Regions from separate parts of the Streptomyces sp. NPDC030991 genome, predicted to be linked through region 1. Evidence: riboswitches for the same ligand, from Rfam matches in the RefSeq annotation. Region 1 holds a riboswitch; the other holds the start of a gene.
What was found. A riboswitch is a leader RNA that binds a small molecule or an ion and turns the genes downstream of it on or off. The one in region 1 is predicted to bind S-adenosylmethionine.
Positions count from the first base shown of each region.

Region 2: it holds a riboswitch for S-adenosylmethionine, as region 1 does, so the genes downstream of both, thrC (threonine synthase) here and ACZ45E_RS33510 (aminotransferase class V-fold PLP-dependent enzyme) in region 1, are expected to answer to the same signal.

Region 1 covers NZ_JBVIFR010000024.1:112,019-119,191, forward strand. Annotated here, with positions in the region: gene ACZ45E_RS33495 (hypothetical protein) at 1-172, opposite strand, end outside; gene ACZ45E_RS33500 (rhomboid family intramembrane serine protease) at 310-1,053, shown strand; gene ACZ45E_RS33505 (Lrp/AsnC family transcriptional regulator) at 1,050-1,331, shown strand; gene ACZ45E_RS33510 (aminotransferase class V-fold PLP-dependent enzyme) at 1,484-2,878, opposite strand; SAM riboswitch class IV at 3,274-3,391, opposite strand; gene trpD (anthranilate phosphoribosyltransferase) at 3,484-4,548, opposite strand; gene qcrB (cytochrome bc1 complex cytochrome b subunit) at 4,685-6,322, opposite strand; gene qcrA (cytochrome bc1 complex Rieske iron-sulfur subunit) at 6,319-7,173, opposite strand, start outside.
Region 2 covers NZ_JBVIFR010000022.1:107,007-114,179, reverse strand. Annotated here, with positions in the region: gene groL (chaperonin GroEL) at 1-1,440, opposite strand, end outside; gene ACZ45E_RS32220 (cold-shock protein) at 1,745-1,954, opposite strand; gene ACZ45E_RS32215 (ubiquitin-like small modifier protein 1) at 2,386-2,661, opposite strand; gene thrC (threonine synthase) at 2,716-4,026, opposite strand; SAM riboswitch class I at 4,045-4,200, opposite strand; gene ACZ45E_RS32205 (glucosyl-3-phosphoglycerate synthase) at 4,335-5,282, shown strand; gene ACZ45E_RS32200 (DUF7927 domain-containing protein) at 5,321-7,173, shown strand, end outside.

The sequences.
Region 1 (7,173 bases):
CCGACTCGATGGTCTCACTGACCACCTCGCGTTCCTCGACGTTCGGCTCACCGGCGAGGTCGAGGTGCAGGTACTCGACGACCTTCGAGGAGCGGGTCACGTCGAAGCGCGTGAGATTGCCGCAGAGCGTGCAGCGCCAGCGGGTGGTGGCGGTCGGCAGGGGAACCGGCATCGGACTGTCGCCTCTTCCTTCGCGCACGGGCCTCGGCGTATGCGCTTTTCCGTGGTGCGTGGTGCGTGCTTTATTGCCCGTAACCCTACGGCCTGCCGTACACCGCCCGCTCCCCGCCTTGCGTCATGCTCTCTCTCATGATCGGCAACGGACGCGCCGCGATCGGCAGAGTGACCGCATTCCTCAGAGGGCATCCGGCTCCGGTCACGTACGGAATCATCGCCGTCTGCTGCGTGACCTTCGTGCTCTCCCCCTCCTCGGGGCTCAACCCGTCCTACGGCATGGGCGACCATCTCCTCACCGCGCAGAGTGCCTACTTCGAGCGGTGGGGTGTACTGCCCGCCGAACTCTTCACCGGATCACCCCGCGCCGCCCTCACCCCGGCCACAGCCCTGTTCGTGCACGGCAGCTGGGTGCATCTGCTCGGCAACATGCTCTTCCTCTACGTCTTCGGGGCGATGGTCGAAGAACGCATGGGGCATCTGCCGTATGCGCTCTTCTATCTGATCAGCGGCTACCTGGCACTGCTCGGCTACGCGGCCGCCCACGCCGGCTCCGAGCAGACGCTGGTCGGTGCCTCGGGGGCGATCTCGGCGGTGCTCGGCGCCTTCCTCTACCTGTTCCCCGACGCGCGCGTGACGAGCGTCTTCCCGTTCCTGCTCTTCCTTCCGCTGCGCTTCCCCGCGTGGGTGGTGCTGCCGTTCTGGGTGGCGCTCCAGTGGGCGGCGGCGGGGCAGGACAGCCAGGGGCCGGGCGTCGCCTACCTCGCCCACCTGATCGGCTTCTCCGTCGGGTTCCTCTACGCGTGGGTGAGGTACAGGGCCCGGGCTAAGGTGAGAGCAGCCCCAGCCACGGCCACCGAGGGAGACAGCCAGCCGTGATCACCGCGATCGTGCTCATCAAGACCAGCGTGGACCGGATCCCCGAGATCGCGGAGTCGATCGCGGCGCTCGACAGCGTCAGCGAGGTCTTCTCCGTCACCGGCACGTACGACTTGATCGCCATGGTCCGGGTGGCCCGGCATGACGATCTGGCCGACGTCATTCCCGGGAAGATCAGCAAGATCCAGGGCGTCGAGGCGACGGACACGCATGTGGCGTTCCGCACGTATTCGCAACATGACCTTGAGGCCGCTTTTTCGATCGGGCTCGACAGCTAGCGCCGCCCAGGGGCGCGGGACTGTAGCGATCTGCGGCTCCGCCGCGTGGGCGCGCTCAGCCATGGAAAAGCCGCGGACGCGTCTGCTCATGCAGCGAGCAGACGCGTCTGCGGCTTTCGTCGTCGTGGCTGGTCGCGCAGTTCCCCGCGCCCCTAGCGGGCCGGGACGCAGCGGCCCTCTTCCGTGCGGTAGGTCCACGCGGCGCCGTCGCGCACCAGCGCCTTCACCGCGCCCACGAACCGCTCCACGTGCTCGTCCGGCGTCCCGGCGCCGAAGCTGACCCGGATGGCGTTCAGCGACTTCTCGCCCGGCGCCGTCTCCGGCGCCCCGCACTCGCCCTGGGTGCCCGGGTCGGAGCCGAGCAGCGTCCGCACGAGCGGGTGGGCGCAGAACAGGCCGTCCCGCACACCGATGCCGTACTCGGCGGAGAGCGCGGCGGCGAAGTGCGAGGAGTTCCAGCCCTCGACGACGAAGGAGAGGACGCCGACGCGCGGGGCGTCGTCCCCGAACAGGGAGAGCACCTTCACCTCGGGCACCTCCGCGAGCCCTTCGCGCACCTTGCGGATCAGGTACTGCTCACGGGCGACCAGCTGGTCGAAGCCGGCCTCGGTCAGCGCCTTGCAGGCGGAGGCGATGGAGTACACGCCGATGACGTTCGGTGAGCCGGCCTCGTGCCGGGCGGCGCTCTCGTGCCACTCCACGTCCACGCCGCCGTCGGCGCGCCGCGCGACCTTGCGGGAGGCGCCGCCACCGGCCAGGTACGGCTCGGCCGCGCGCAGCCAGTCGGCGCGGCCGGCGAGCACACCGCTTCCGAACGGGGCGTACAGCTTGTGCCCGGAGAAGGCGATCCAGTCGACGTCGAGGTCCTGGACGGAGACCGGGTGGTGGGGGGCGAGCTGGGCGGCGTCGAGGACGATCCGGGCGCCGTGCGCGTGCGCGGCGGCGGCCAGTTCGCGCACCGGCCAGAGCTCGCCGGTGACGTTCGAGGCACCGGTGACGCAGACGAGCGCCGGCCCGTGCGGGTCGCGGTCGGCGAGCGCCCGCTCCAGGGTCGCGACGGCCTCGCCGGGGGTGCGCGGCGCGTTCAGGTACGTCACGCGGGCGTCGCGCCAGGGCAGCAACGACGCGTGGTGCTCGGTCTCGAAGACGAAGACCTGGCAGTCGGCGGGGAGCGCGGCGGCGAGCAGGTTGAGCGAGTCGGTGGTGGACCGGGTGAAGACGACCTGGTCGTCCTCGCGGCAGTCGAGGAACTCGGCGACCGTGGTCCGGGAGTTCTCGAAGAGGTCGGTCGACAGCTGGGAGAGGTATCCGGCGCCGCGGTGCACGCTGCCGTAGTACGGGGCATAGGCGGCGACGTCGTCCCAGACGCGCTGCAGGGCGGGCGCGCTGGCGGCGTAGTCGAGCGCGGCGTACGTCACTTCGCCACCGGTGACGAGCGGCACGGTCACGTCCCGGCCGAGCACCGGCAGCGGGGCCCCACAGGACGGGTCGGCGGACTCGACGGAGGCGGGGGTGGCGGTGGCGGTGGCGGTGGTCTGAGCGGACATGGCTGTCTCCCGGCATGACAAGGCGAAGTGGCGGTGAGGAGCCCGTACGGCAGCGGTCGACCGGCTTACGGCGTACGGGAATCGACCTCGACGCACGGCGCGGACACGGCCGTACGGAGGGTGGTGGAGATGGTGAAGAAGGGGCCGCCCGGCCCTAGGGCCTGTCTGATAATTCCCGTCGTCGCCCGAAGGGCGGCCCTGCGGCGTCTGGTGCGTGCTCTCGGCGTGCTGGGTGCAAGGCCTCGTACTGGACGTACTTGGCCTGGTGCCCGGTGCGGCGAGAGTGCGTGCAGGCGTCGCAGGGCAGACGGGAATTGTCAGACAGGCCCTAGCACATTCGCTTGCTCACGAGACTGCTCCCTCAAACGACCCAGGACCCCTAGGAGTTCGCGAGGGGTCCGCGCTTGCCACAAGCCTTGCTGCTTGCGGCCTGGTCTTCACCCAGGGCACCCCGCCACGGACGGAGGGTTGCCGGACAGCGGGCTGGGGCCTCGATCGCTGTCACTCATGACCTTGAAAAGCATCCTGCCATATCTTCCCGATACGGCAAGGGCGCAGTCCGCTCTGTGAGACATGCCGGACCGCGCCCCGCGCGCGCGTACCGCTCAGCGGTTGGTCGCCGCCACCCACCGCTCCAGGGTCGCCTTCGCCGCGCCGGAGTCGATCGACTCGGCCGCGCGGTCCATGCCGGCCCGGAGCTGTTCGGCGAGCGTCCCGGTGCCCGGCCGGACGGCCACGAGCGCGGCGGCCGAGTTCAGCAGCACGGCGTCCCGCACGGGCCCGCGCTCCCCGTCGAGCAGCCGCCGCGCCACCTCCGCGTTGTACGAGGCGTCCGCGCCGCGCAGCGCCTCCACGGGCACCAGGTCGAGGCCCACGTCCCGGGGGTCGAAGGACTCCTCGCGCACGGCCCCGTCGCGGACGACCCAGACCCGGGAGGTGGCGGTGGTGGTCAGCTCGTCGAGCCCGTCGTCGCCGCGGAAGACCAGGGAGGAGTTGCCGCGCTCGGCGAAGACCCCGGCCACAACGGGCGCCATCCGCGCGTCGGCCACACCGACCGCCTGCGAGCGCACGCGGGCCGGGTTGGTCAGCGGGCCCAGCAGGTTGAAGACGGTCCGGATGCCGAGCTGGCCGCGGGCGGCGCCCGCGTACCGCAGCGCCGGGTGGAACTTCACGGCGAAGCAGAAGGTGATCCCCGCCTCCTCCGCGATCTGCGGGACCCGGGCGGGCGCCAGCTCCAGATTGACGCCGAGCTTCTCCAGCACGTCGGAGGCGCCGGAGGCCGAGGAGGCGGCGCGGTTGCCGTGCTTGACGACCTTCACTCCGGTGCCGGCGATCACGATGGCGGACATGGTGGAGATGTTGACGGTCTTGGCGCCGTCGCCGCCGGTGCCGACGATGTCGACGGTCTCCCCCGGCACCTCGATCACATTGGCGTGCTCGTACATGGCGCGTACCAGACCGGAGATCTCCTCCACGGTCTCGCCCTTGGCCCGCAGCGCCACCACGAAACCGGCGATCTGCGCGTCGGTCGCCTCGCCCCGCATGATCCGGTCCATCGCCCACGCGGTGTCGTCGGCGCTCTGGTCACGGCCGTCCAGCAGGCCGTTGAGGACGGAGGGCCAGGAACGACCCGCCGCGGTGTCGCCTCCAGCGGGGTGCAAAGCGCTCATGGCCGCTCCATGTGAAGTCAGAAAGGGCTGCGCGGCGTGCGGCCGCGCAGCCCTACCCTATCCAGCGCCGCGGACGGCAAAGAGCCCCCGTCCAGTGCCTGGACGAGGGCTCCTGCCGTGGCGGACAGTTCAGAGATCAGTGGTGGCCGTGGCCGCTGGTGATCTCCTTGTACTCCTCTGCGGTGGGCTTGGGGATCTGGTTGTTCTCCCCGTAGAAGCCCTTCGAGAGCTTGGCGCGGGCCTTCTGCAGACGCGACTGCTTGCGCTCGACACCGTTCTCGTCGACCGACGGGCCGAGCTCGACCGGCTTGTACTGCTCGTGCGCCGTGAGCGTGTGCAGCGCCTCCTGGCCGAGCGGCTCGTGCACCTCGATGAACTCACCGTGCGGCAGGCGCTTGATGATGCCGGACTCGCGTCCGTGCAGCACCTTGTCCCGGTCGCGGCGCTGGAGGCCGAGGCAGATCCGCTTGGTGGCGATGAACACCAGGACCGGCACGACGAAGAAGCCGATCCGGACGAACCAGGTGATCGCGTTGATCGACAGGTGGAAGTGCGTGGCCCAGAGGTCGTTGCCACCACCGACGAGCAGGACGAAGTACCAGGAGATCCACGCGGCACCGAAGGCCGTACGCGTCGGGACGTTGCGCGGGCGGTCCAGGATGTGGTGCTCGCGCTTGTCGCCGGTGACCCAGGACTCGATGAACGGGTAGACCGCGATCGCGACCAGGACCAGCGGGAAGATGATCAGCGGGACGAAGACACCCAGGACGAGCGTGTGGCCCCAGAGATTGATCTCCCAGCCCGGCATCGTACGGATCAGGCCCTCGGAGAAGCCCATGTACCAGTCGGGCTGCGCGCCGGTCGACACCTGGTCGATGCGGTACGGGCCCATGGCCCAGATCGGGTTGATCGAGGCGATGGCCGCGACGATCGCGATGACGCCGAAGACCAGGAAGAAGAAGCCACCCGCCTTGGCCATGTAGACCGGCAGCAGCGGCATGCCGACGACGTTCTTCTCGGTCTTTCCGGCACCCGCGAACTGCGTGTGCTTATGGTAGAAGACCAGGATCAGGTGGGCCACCATCAGGCCGAGCATGATGCCCGGCAGCAGCAGGATGTGGACCGAGTAGAACCGTGCGACGAAGTCGCCGCCCGGGAACTCGCCGCCGAAGAGGAAGAACGACAGGTACGTGCCGACGATCGGCACGGACAGGACCGCGCCCTCCATGAAGCGGACACCGGTGCCGGAGAGCAGGTCGTCCGGGAGCGAGTAACCGGTGAAGCCGGTGAACATGCCCAGGACGAACAGCAGGAAGCCGAACAGCCAGTTGACCTCACGCGGCTTGCGGAACGCGCCCGTGAAGAACACGCGCATCATGTGCACGAACATGCCGGCGAGGAAGATCAGCGCGGCCCAGTGGTGGATCTGCCGGATCAGCAGGCCACCGCGCACATCGAAGGAGATGTGCATGGTCGAGTTGAACGCCTCGGACATCAGCTGTCCCTGCAGCGGGACATAGCTGCCGTGGTACTCCACCTCGTTCATCGACGGGTGGAAGAACAGCGTCAGATACACACCCGTGAGGATGATGATGATGAAGCTGTACATGCAGATCTCGCCGAGCATGAAGGACCAGTGGTCCGGGAAGATCTTGCGCATGTTGGACTTGGCCAGGGAGTAGATCCCCAGGCGGCCGTCCGCCCAGTCGGCGACGCGCTCGCCGGCCGGTGCCTTCTCGCGAGAAGGCGCCTCGTTGGTGGTCGTAGTACTCATCCGCGCTCCCAGAAGGCAGGACCGACGGGCTCATCGAAGTCGCCCAGCGCCTCGAGGTAGCCCTCGGAGTCGACGCCGATGCGCAGCTGCGGCAGAGCGTGACCGGCCGGACCGAAGATCACCCGCGCACCGTCGGAGAGGTCGAAGGTGGACTGGTGGCACGGGCACAGCACGTGGTGCGTCTGCTGCTCGTACAGGGAGATCGGGCAACCGACGTGGGTGCAGATCTTCGAGTACGCGACAACACCCTCGTGGGACCACTCGAGCTCGCGCTTGTCCTTGATGTTCTCCGGCTGGATCCGGACCAGCATCAGCGCGGCCTTGCCCATCACCTGCTGGAAGTCCTCGTCATGCTCCTCCACGCCCTCGGGCTTGGCGAAGGTGAGCGAACCGACCGCGATGTCCGAAGCACGCAGCGGCTCGTTCGTGTTCATGTTGACGAGCTTCAGGCCCTTCTTCCACGCCGTGTGGCGCAGCTTCGTGCCCGGCAGCGGGCCGAGGTCACGAAGGAGGACGACGCCGGAGAGCGGCACCAGGGCCAGCGCGCCGAAGAGCGTGTTGCGGATCAGCTTGCGCCGACCGAACTGCGACTCCCGCGCACCGTCGGCGAAGTCCGCGAGGACCTGCGCCTTGACCTCGGGCTCTGCCTCGATCGGGTGACGCTCGGAGGCGACCTCGACGTCGGACATCAGGGTGCGGGCCCAGTGGACCGCGCCCGCGCCGATGCAGAACAGGGCCACGCCGAGGGTCATGCCCAGCGCGAAGTTGAGCGCGCTGATGTGACCGATGGGGAAGACGTAGATGCTCTGGTCGACGTCGATGGCGACGTACGAGGCGATGAAGGCGACGGT
Region 2 (7,173 bases), on a different contig from region 1:
ACCGGTCGCGGCGTTCAGGCCGTGACCGACGGGCAGGTTGCGCACCTTCTCGACGACGACGCCACCCTCGAGACCACCGTTGACGGAGATCTGCTTGAGCGGGGCCTCAAGGGCGAGCTTCACGGCGTTGGCGCCGGTCGCCTCGTCACCCTCGAGCTCCAGCTTCTCGAAGACCGCGGAGGCCTGGAGGAGGGCCACGCCACCACCGGCGACGATGCCCTCTTCGACGGCCGCCTTCGCGTTGCGAACGGCGTCCTCGATGCGGTGCTTGCGCTCCTTGAGCTCGACCTCGGTCGCGGCACCGGCCTTGATGACCGCAACACCGCCGGCGAGCTTCGCCAGGCGCTCCTGCAGCTTCTCGCGGTCGTAGTCGCTGTCCGAGTTCTCGATCTCGGCGCGGATCTGGTTGACACGACCCTGGACCTGGTCGCTCTCACCGGAGCCGTCGACGATGGTCGTCTCGTCCTTGGTGATGACGACCTTGCGGGCGCGGCCGAGCAGGTCGAGACCGGCGTTCTCCAGCTTGAGGCCGACCTCCTCGGAGATGACGGTGCCACCGGTGAGGATGGCGATGTCGCCGAGCATGGCCTTGCGGCGGTCACCGAAGCCGGGCGCCTTGACGGCGACGGACTTGAAGGTGCCACGGATCTTGTTGACGACCAGGGTCGACAGGGCCTCGCCCTCGACGTCCTCGGCGATGATCAGCAGCGGCTTGCCGGACTGCATGACCTTCTCGAGCAGCGGAAGGAGGTCCTTCACGTTGCCGATCTTCGAGTTGACGATCAGGATGTACGGGTCGTCGAGCGACGCCTCCATACGCTCCATGTCGGTGGCGAAGTACGCCGAGATGTAGCCCTTGTCGAAGCGCATACCCTCGGTGAGCTCGAGCTCCAGACCGAAGGTCTGGGACTCCTCGACGGTGATGACGCCTTCCTTGCCGACCTTGTCCATGGCCTCGGCGATGAGCTCGCCGATCTGGGTGTCGGCGGCGGAGATGGAGGCCGTCGAAGCGATCTGCTCCTTGGTCTCCACGTCCTTGGCCTGCTCGAGGAGGGCGGCGGAGACGGCCTCGACGGCCTTCTCGATGCCACGCTTGAGGGCCATCGGGTTGGCACCGGCGGCCACGTTGCGCAGACCCTCGCGCACCAGGGCCTGGGCCAGGACGGTCGCGGTCGTCGTGCCGTCACCGGCGACGTCGTCCGTCTTCTTCGCGACCTCCTTGACCAGCTCGGCGCCGATCTTCTCGTACGGGTCCTCGAGCTCGATCTCCTTGGCGATGGAGACACCATCGTTGGTGATCGTGGGGGCGCCCCACTTCTTCTCGAGGACGACGTTGCGACCCTTGGGGCCCAGGGTCACCTTGACGGCGTCGGCGAGCTGGTTCATGCCGCGCTCGAGGCCGCGCCGTGCCTCCTCGTCGAACGCGATGATCTTGGCCATGTGAAGTGGTCCTCCCGGACGGGGTGGAAAAGCAAGCAAACGGACCGTGCTGGTGCCCGCGACGGACGGCCCCCGAGCCTTGTGGTTCCTTGCCCCACCAGGCTCCCGGACCTCACCGACCCGATCCAAGTTCTGTCACTCTCACCTGGAGAGTGCTAAGCCAATGATTAGCACTCGACCCATGCGAGTGCAAGCGGCTACCACAGATTCGCGAGGGGCGCGCGCAGCACGAAGGGCCCGGGCCCCCGGATGGGGGCACGGACCCTTCGACTCGTACGAAGCCTGCGGTCAGTCGCGACGCGCTTCAGCCGGCGGCGGCCAGGCGGACCATGTCGGCCTGCGGCCCCTTCTGGCCCTGCGAGATCTCGAATTCCACTCGCTGACCCTCTTCGAGGGTGCGGTAGCCGTCCATCTGAATCGCGCTGTAGTGGACGAATACATCCGCACCACCGTCGACCGCGATGAAGCCGTACCCCTTCTCCGCGTTGAACCACTTGACGGTGCCCTGAGCCATGCCTAACTCCCCTATTACTGGCCCTTGCACAGACCCGCACTTCGCGGATCCGGGTCAGACCTCACCCCCCCGAATGTGTTGGGGTGTGCGCCGGAACGCGTCGACCGCGGCTGAATGTATCTGCCCAACTGCCGTCTGCAACAGGTCAATCGGACGAGAATTCTGGGCACGCGCGATCGGGGTAACCGGGCCGATTCACCGGAACCCGGGGCAAGTCGGGCCGGGTAAATGCCGTAAAGAGCCCGAAAGGGCTGGGTACTTTGGCTGCTTCTTGTCGCGTCTCGACCGAGAACTCATATGCGCCCGTCATGCACCACGGACGGGAACGAATCAGCTTTCCCAACTGTACCGCGCTCAACCATGCAGAATTGCCCCCTCCGCTTCTCTCGCGGAGGGGGCAATCAGAGTGACTCTGGGTAGAGCAGGGAAGATCAGCCGCCGGCGACGGCGGGAATGATCGAAACGCCGGCGCCGTCCGGCGTCGCCGTCTCCAGGCCCTGCTCGAAGCGGACGTCGTCGTCATTGACGTAGACATTGACGAAGCGGCGCAGCTTGCCCTGGTCGTCGAGGACGCGGGCGGCGATCCCGGTGTGGTTCTTCTCCAGGTCGGCGATGACATCGCCGAGCGTGGCGCCCTCGGCGGCGACCTCGGCCTGCCCGCCGGTGTAGGTACGGAGAATGGTGGGGATGCGGACGTTGACGCTCATGGCTGGGTGACTCCCGGTGCTACAGGTTCGCGGGGCTACGGGTTCGGATCGGGCTCAGTGGTCGAGCCCTGCGGCGCGGAACGCCTCCAGGCTCGGCCGGATCGTCGCCGTCGCCTGGGAGGTCTCGGCGACGGCGTCCAGCGTCTTCAGACCGTCGCCCGTGTTCAGGACGACCGTCGTCAGGGACGGGTCGATGAGGCCCGCCTCGATGAGCTTCTTGGTGACGCCCAGCGTCACACCGCCCGCCGTCTCCGCGAAGATGCCCTCCGTCTGCGCGAGCAGCCTGATCGCGTCGACGACCTGCTCGTCGTTCACGTCCTCCACCGCGCCGCCGGTGCGGCGCGCGATGTCCAGGACGTACGGGCCGTCGGCCGGGTTGCCGATGGCGAGCGACTTGGCGATGGTGTCCGGCTTCTGCGGGCGCACCACGTCCGTGCCCGCCTTGTACGCGACCGAGACCGGCGAGCAGCCCTCCGCCTGGGCGCCGAACAGCTTGTACGGCTTGTCCTCGACGAGCCCGAGCTTGATCAGCTCCTGGAGACCCTTGTCGATCTTCGTGAACTGCGAGCCGGACGCGATCGGGATGACCAGCTGGTCCGGGAGGCGCCAGCCGAGCTGCTCGCAGATCTCGTAGGCGAGGGTCTTGGAGCCTTCGCCGTAGTACGGGCGCAGGTTGACGTTGACGAAGCCCCAGCCCTCGCCCAGCGGGTCGCCGATGAGCTCGGAGCAGAAGCGGTTCACGTCGTCGTAGTTGCCCTCGATGGCGACGAGGTCACCGCCGTAGACACCGGCCATCACGACCTTGCCCTGCTCCAGGTCGTGCGGGATGAAGACGCAGGAGCGGAAGCCCGCGCGGGCGGCGGCGGCGCCCACGGCGCCGGCCAGGTTGCCCGTCGAGGAGCAGGAGAGAGTGGTGAAGCCGAAGGCGCGCGCGGCCTCGATGGCCTGCGCGACGACGCGGTCCTTGAAGGAGTGCGTGGGGTTGCCGGAGTCGTCCTTGACGAACAACTTGCCCTGCTCGACACCGAGTTCACGGGCGAGGTTGTCGGCCTTGACGAGCTTGGTCCAGCCGGGGTTCAGGTTCGGCTTCTCGGCGACGTCGGCCGGGACGGGCAGGAGGGGGGCGTAGCGCCAGATGTTGGCCGGGCCCGCCTCGATCTGCTTGCGAAGCGCCTCGGGGTCGCCGACGGGCAGGTCGTACGCGACTTCCAGAGGCCCGAAACACTCGACGCAGGCGAAGATCGGCCCGAGCTCGAACCTGGTGCCGCACTCGCGGCAGGAGAGGCCGGACGCGGGGCCCAGATCGACGGTCTTCGCGGAGGTGCCCGGGGTGGCGTCGGTGGTGGCGACAGTCTGTACAGCCATGAGAGGCGAGGCCCTTTCTCCTCATCTTCCTCGCGGCGCATCTCGCCACGAGACGGATTTGGCACCTTCCCGAGCCGGGAGCCTCGCGGGCGCACTGCAATCTGCGCGACGAGACCGGCTGGAGGGTTGCCGGGGCTTCAACGGGCCGTATCCCTCTGCCCCTCTGGATGAGCGGTATTCGGTTGTGTGGGGCGGCGACCCCGACATGCGATGGTCACCCGCCTTGTTCAAGACTGTAACCGAAGGCCCGGACCCTTGAGATAGTCGTCCGAACCGCGAGATGGATCACATTGGGAAGGACTCTGACCGTGCTCGAAGAGGTCGAGACCTGGCTGAGCAGGCGTTCCTGGTCCGTGACCGACCGCCCGCGGCCCCAGCTGGCCGCCGCTAAACGCGCGTCGGGACAGCGGGTCAGCGTCGTCCTGCCCGCGCTCGACGAGGAGAGGACGGTCGGCGAGATCGTCTCGGTGATCCGGCGCGAGCTGATGACCGCGGCCGCGCCGCTCGTCGACGAACTGGTGGTCCTGGACTCCGGCTCCACCGACCGCACCGCCGAGGTGGCCGCGGCGGCCGGGGCCCGTGTGGTGCACCGGGACACGGTCCTGCCACGCATCCCGGCCCTGCCCGGCAAGGGCGAGGTGCTGTGGCGTTCGCTCTTCGTCACCTCGGGCGACATCGTGTGCTTCGTCGACGCGGACCTGCGGGAGTTCTCGGCGGACTTCGTCACCGGGATCGTCGGCCCGCTGCTCACCGACCCGGACGTGAGCTTCGTGAAGGCCATGTACGACCGGCCGCTGGGCGACGCCGCCGGTCAGGGCGGCCGGGTCACGGAGCTGATGGCCCGCCCGATCCTCAACATGCACTGGCCCCGGCTCGCCGGGTTCGTCCAGCCGCTGGGCGGCGAGTACGCGGCGCGCAGGTCGCTCCTCGAACAGCTGCCGTTCCCCGTCGGGTACGGCGTCGAGCTCGGGCTGCTCGTCGACGCGCTGCACACCGTGGGTCTGGACGCGCTGGCCCAGGTCGACGTGGGGGTGCGCAAGCACCGGCACCAGGACGGGCAGGCGCTCGGCCGGATGGCCGCGGCGATCTACCGCACGGCGCAGCTGCGGCTGGCCCGCGGGCATCTGGTGCGGCCGGTGCTCACCCAGTTCGAGCGGGGCGAGGACGGTTTCGCGCCGAGGACGTACACGGTGGACACGGCGGAGCGGCCGCCGATGACCGAGATCAGTGAGTATGCGGAGCGTCGCGTGGCGTAATCAGGAGGTAATCATTATTTCTGCCTAGATTGCCCCCTATGTGGCTCGGACACCTCAAGGGCTGGGCGGCGCTCGCCGCGACAGCGACAGCCGCCGCGACCCTCGTCGCCGCGGCCACCCCCGCCTCCGCCGTCGTCGTCGAACCCTTCGCCAAGCGCTACGAGGAAGCCCTCTACGGCGACTTCCTCACCTTCGGCAACACCGTGCTGCGCTGCCCCGCCACGCCCCAGGACGCCGCGACGCGCTGCGCGAACGCGCAGTCCGGACAGACCGCGGAGAACAACAACCAGTTCGCCATGGAGTACGCGGACACGGCCGGGTTCGGCTCGACGGTCCTGAACTCCTCCACCGGCAAGGTGACGATCCCGCCCGGCGCCACGGTCGCGTACGCCCGCCTCTTCTGGGGCGGCAACGACGGCACGTACAAGCTCGGCCGCAACCAGATCAAGCGCTGCGACACCGCGGGCCCCGCCACCTCGCCGCCCGGCGACCCGCTCACCGAGCGGCCCGTGGTGCGGGTGGCCGGCGGCGCCGAGTCCCCGGTCGCCGTGCGCGACGCGGTACGCACCCCGGCCGGGGCCGGCGGCCCGCACTACTACACCGCCGAGTCCGACATCACCTCGCTCTTCTCCGGCGTCCCCACCGGCGTCGAGGTGCCCGTCGCCGTCGGCGACGTGTGGGCCCCCACCGGCAAGGGCTGCGTCGGCGGCTGGTCGCTGACCCTCGTCTACAAGTACTCCGGCCCGAACAGCGAGTACGCGCCCACCCGCCGCAACGTCTACGTGTACGGCGGCCACGTCGTCCAGCAGTCCAAGGACCCGGACACCACCATCTCCATCGACGACTTCTACCGGGCCGGCGGCGGTGACGTACGCGCCGGTGTCACGGCGTACGAGGGCGACGCGAACGTGGCGGGCGACCAGTTCCTGGTCAACGGCCGGCAGATCGGCGACCCGGACGGCGGAGGCACCGGCAACTTCTTCGACAGCCACGCCGACGGCGCCCTCGACCCGGACGACCACAACAACTTCAGCATCGACGCCAAGCAGGCCGTCATCCCGTCGGCCGCGCTGCCGCCGGGCTCCACGTCGGCCCGGCTGACGTTCCGTACCAAGGGCGACACCTACGTGCCCTCGGCGCTCGCCTTCTCCGTGCCGGTCCCCGACCTGGAGGTCAGGAAGAGCGCCACACCGAAGAAGGTCCCGCCGGGCGGCAAGGTGACGTACACGATCACCGCCAAGAACATCGGCGAGGTCGACTACCCGGGCGCGAAGCTCAGCGACGACCTGAGCGACGTACTGGACGACGCCACCTACGACGGCGACGCCAGGGCCACCCTGGGCCACGTCACCTACGACGCGCCGAAGCTGAACTGGCGCGGTGACGTGCCCGCGGGCAGGACCGCGAAGATCACCTACAGCGTCACGCTCCACGACCCGCTCCGCGGCGACGGCAGACTCACCAACCACGTCGTCGCCGACACCCCGCGCACCAACTGCGCGGACGATTCGAGCGACCCGCACTGCGGGACGGCGCCCGTCGTCAAGAAGCAGCGCGGGCCCGTCCCGCCGCTGGACATCGTCGAGCGGCCCTCCACCACGACCCCGCGCCCGTGCGCCCGGATCAGCGACACCATCACCCTGCGCAACACGAGCGCCCACCCCCGCAGGGACGCGCGGATCCACTGGCCCGCGAAGGGCGCCGTCGGCACCCCGGCCGCGACGCGCGGCACCATCACCAGAAAGGGCTCGGCCTTCCACTGGGCCGGCGACGTCCCGGCCCACGGGAAAGTCGTCATCACGTGGAAGCTGCGGGTCTCCTGCGCGCCCGGCAAGGCCCTCGTCGTCCCGGTCTCCGGTGACGTGCCGAGGACCAGCTGCCCGCAGCGGAC